DNA from 2 places in the Companilactobacillus ginsenosidimutans genome. Region 1 is predicted to be linked to the other one. Evidence: predicted binding sites of a transcription regulator. Region 1 holds the regulator's gene; the other holds the start of a gene.

Region 1 (2,214 bases):
TGAAGCTAATGAACTGCTAGGCTATGATTATCAAAATTCCGGTACAGTTGTCCATGGATTACAGAGAGGAAGAACACTCGGATTTCCGACTGCAAATTTATCTGTGGGGAAGGGTGAACTAATTCCATCCATTGGTGTCTATGCAACCAGAATCTTGGTGAATGGCAAATGGTATGATTCAATGACATCAGTTGGGTACAATATCACCTTTGCTGAGAATACTGGAGTAACCGTCGAATGTAACATTTTTGACTTTGATGAAGATATCTATGGCAACGAAGTTACACTCCAATGGGTTCACTATTTACGAGGCGAAATCAAGTTTAGTGGCGCTGATGAGTTGATTGATCAGCTTAAAAAAGATCGTGAAAATTCAAAATCATTTTTATTTGATAAATAAAATCACTCTTAATCTCGACAACTTTTGTCGGGATTTTTTTTATCATGAAAGTTAATAAATATTTTTCTGTAAAAATCCAATTTTTTAAGCGCCAATACTTGACACTCATAGGCTGAATTGTTATATTTTACATTGTTAGCACTCCAATATGAATAGTGCTAAAAGGAGGACGGTATAATGTTATCGGAACGTCAAGATGCAATCTTGAGAGAAGTCGTGCGCATTTTTACAGATACCGGCCAGCCGGTTGGATCAAAAACATTAGAGAACGCATTACCATTTCATGTAAGTTCAGCAACCATTAGGAATGAGATGGCAACTCTTGAAGAAATAGGTTATCTCGAGAAGACCCATTTATCTTCTGGACGAATACCTTCTGCTAATGGATATCGTTACTACTTAGATTATCTGGTTCAACCTACTATTGTGCCAAAAGATATTGCAAATCAGATTGATGAGGATTTCGGACAAACTTATCACCAACTTGATGACATAATCGAACGGTCAGCTAAAATACTTTCACATTTAACCAGCTACACAGCAATTACTTTAGGCCCAGAAAGCACAAAAACACGCTTAACGGGATTTAGAATTGTTCCACTTAATTCTCATCAGATAATGGCAATTATCGTTACAAGTGATAATAACGTGGAAAGTAACATCTACACAGTTGATGCGGAATTAGATAGTTCACTGATTGAGAAATTTGTTCGGATAGTAAATGATAAGTTGGTTGGTCAACCTTTACCAAGGGTAATTGAGATGTTGCATGACGACATTCCAATAATCTTGTCAGAATATATGTATTCTACTAATGGTTTGCTAGATATGGTAGATCAATTATTCAGAAAAGCTGATTCTGAAAAATATTTTGTTGACGGTCAATTAAATCTTTTAAATTACGCAAATAATAGTGATCTAGAAGGAGTGCAATCACTTCTTTCTACTATTAACCAGAGTAATGATTTGAAGAAACTGCTTAATCCTAATTCCGAGGATGATGGAATTAAAGTTCGTCTCGGTAGTGAATTGGGATCCGATGCGTTAAAGAATTATAGTATTATTACCGCTAATTATGATGTTGGACATCACGGTAAGGGCGTTATTGCACTTCTTGGACCAACATCAATGCATTATTCACAACTTATCGGATTGTTAGGCGAGTTTAGAACCGAATTAGCAAAAAGATTGATTGATTATTATTCAAGGTATGATGATTCATGATATTTATAGGAGGCAGCAATGGCAGATAAAGAAAAAGACCAAAAAGCGAAAACTTCTCAAGAAGATGTGGAAACTAAAGAAGCTCCTAAAAAAGAGGATGTTTCAAAAGATTCTAAAAAGGAATCGAAAAAAACTAGTAAGGCTGGATCTGAAGCTGAACAATTAATTAAAGAAGTTGCAGATCTCAAGAAAAAGAACGACGAATTGGAAGATAAATATATTCGTAGTCAAGCTGAAATTCAAAATATGGCAAACCGTCAAAAGAAAGAAATTGCTGGTTTGATTAAATATGATGGTCAAAAGCTGGCTAAGGAAATTCTTCCTGTTCTTGACAATCTGGAACGCGCTTTGCAAGTTGATGTTACCGATGAAACTGGTAAGCAACTTAAAAAGGGTGTTGAGATGGTTCAACAACATATGGTTAAGGCAGTTGAGGATAATAACGTAACGGCCGTCGATAATGTTGGCGAAAAATTTGATCCTGCCGATAGTCAAGCAGTTCAAACTGTTCCTGCAGATAAAGATCATCCTGCTGATACAGTTGTTCAAGTTTTACAAAAGGGATATAAACTCAATGATCGAGTTTTACG
Region 2 (2,214 bases), 820 kb from region 1:
AATCCTTTTCAATTGTACGATATTCATTTAAGGTAGTAGCACCAACTAATTGCATATCACCACGGGCTAGGGCAGGCTTCAAAACATTACCTGCATCCATTCCACCTTCAGCATTACCAGCACCGACGATTTCATGAATCTCATCGATGAATAAGATAATGTCTTGGCTATCTTGCAATTCTTTGATCAATTGTTGCATCCTTTGCTCAAATTGACCTCTAACACCAGTACCTTGAACTAATGAAACAACGTCCAAACGAACGACGCGTTTATTCTTTAGTTTTTCAGGAACGTCTCCATCGACGATCTTTTGTGCTAAGCCTTCAACTACAGCTGTTTTACCAACACCGGCTTCACCAATTAATACTGGATTGTTTTTAGTTCTTCTATTTAAAATTTCGATAACACGGTTGATTTCTTTATCACGACCAATTACTGGGTCAATTTGACCGTTCTTAGCTTGAGCAGTTAAATCTACTCCGTATTGGTCAAGCACTCCGTTACCACCACGGCGACCACGATTGTTGCCACCGCCAGCTCCGGCTTGTGTTTGGGGACCTTGTTGTTGTTCAAAACCATTATTTGGTTGTTGAGCACCGCCGTTCATGGCGTTGAATAAGTCTTCAAAACTTGAAAAACCGTATGGATTTTCTGCCATATTATTCATACCCTCACTAGCTTGATTTCTTAGTTTCTGATAGCAGTCTTGGCAGAGATTAACTTCAGTCCTCTGTCCATTGACGCTTGTATATAAGTGGATTGTCGCTTCATTTTTTTGACAATTCTGACAAAGCATTCTGCATCCCCACCTCTCTATTTTCAGAATACGATTGTAGTATACAATTAGCACTCCACCTATGCAAGTGCTAAGTCTTGGAAAATCACAATTTTTTTCTTCTCCTATTAATATATAAAAACGTTAGATAAAAAGTCTTATTTGACTTAGATGACTGTAAGCGTTGTATGACTAATGATAATAAGGGATAGACACGTTCAAAATTGCACAAAACACTTGTGAAGGTTGTTATATAATGGTAAATTAAATTATGAAGATTGTAGAGTATCTACAGAATTTAAAGAATATGAAGAGGTTATAACTATGGAAAACAAAGACTTTCACATTATCGCAGAAACAGGTATCCACGCACGTCCAGCAACAATGTTGGTACAAACTGCAAGTAAATTCAGTTCAGATATCAATATCGAATTCAATGGTAAATCAGTAAATCTTAAGTCAATCATGGGTGTTATGTCACTTGGTGTTGGCCAAGGTTCAGATGTTAAAATCACTGCTGACGGTGACGACGCTGCCGACGCTATCTCAGCTATTTCAGACACAATGACAAAGGAAGGACTTGCTGAATAATGGTTCAAACTATCAAGGGAATCGCAGCCAGTGATGGAATTGCCACTGCGGAAGCTTACCTTTTAGTTCAACCAGATTTATCTTTCGACAAGAAGAGTATTTCAGACGCTGATGCCGAGATCAGTCGCTTGAAAGACGCTATTGCTAAATCAGACGATGAGCTCACCAAAATCCGTGATATTGCCAAAGTATCATTGGGTGATGATGAAGCTCAAGTTTTTGATGCTCATAAGATGATTCTAGCTGATCCAGAGTTCACAGGAGCCGTTGAACAACAAGTTAAAGATCAAAAAGTTAATGCTGAACAAGCATTGAACGATGTATCAAATAACTTTATCCAAATTTTTGAAGGTATGACTGATAATGCCTACATGCAAGAAAGAGCTGCCGATGTACGTGATGTTACAAAACGTGTTATGGCACACTTGCTTGGTGTGGAATTACCAAATCCTTCATTAATTGATCATGAAGTTATTATTGTAGCTCACGATTTAACTCCAAGTGATACTGCACAACTTAACAAAAAATATGTTAAAGGTTTCGTAACTGATATTGGTGGTCGTACAGCTCACTCAGCAATTATGGCACGTTCTTTGGAATTGCCTGCTGTTGTTGGTACTGATTCAATCACTAAAGATGCTAAAGATGGAGATAAAATCATCCTTGATGGATTGAATGGTGCCGCTATTCTAGATCCTTCTGATGAAGATATCAAACATTACAACAAGCTTGCTTCTGACTTTGCTGCTGAAAAAGCAGAATGGGAAAAACTCAAAGATGAAGCAACTGTTACAGCCGATGGCAAACATTTTGACGTAGCCGCAAATATTGGTACACCTGATGATTTA

Evidence for each region. The regulator HrcA, encoded in region 1, represses chaperone genes, less so after heat shock. The targets are predictions, from matches to a motif close to TTAGCACTCNNNNNNNNNGAGTGCTAA.
Region 2: the regulator HrcA is predicted to act here: its motif matches at 844-870, upstream of ABM34_RS11850 (ATP-dependent Clp protease ATP-binding subunit).

What each region holds. Positions count from the first base shown of each region.
Region 1 covers NZ_CP012034.1:614,836-617,049, reverse strand. The annotation lists gene ribF (riboflavin biosynthesis protein RibF) at 1-400, shown strand, start outside; gene hrcA (heat-inducible transcriptional repressor HrcA) at 578-1,624, shown strand; gene grpE (nucleotide exchange factor GrpE) at 1,643-2,214, shown strand, end outside.
Region 2 covers NZ_CP012034.1:2,386,070-2,388,283, forward strand. The annotation lists gene ABM34_RS11850 (ATP-dependent Clp protease ATP-binding subunit) at 1-796, opposite strand, end outside; gene ABM34_RS11855 (phosphocarrier protein HPr) at 1,100-1,366, shown strand; gene ptsP (phosphoenolpyruvate--protein phosphotransferase) at 1,366-2,214, shown strand, end outside.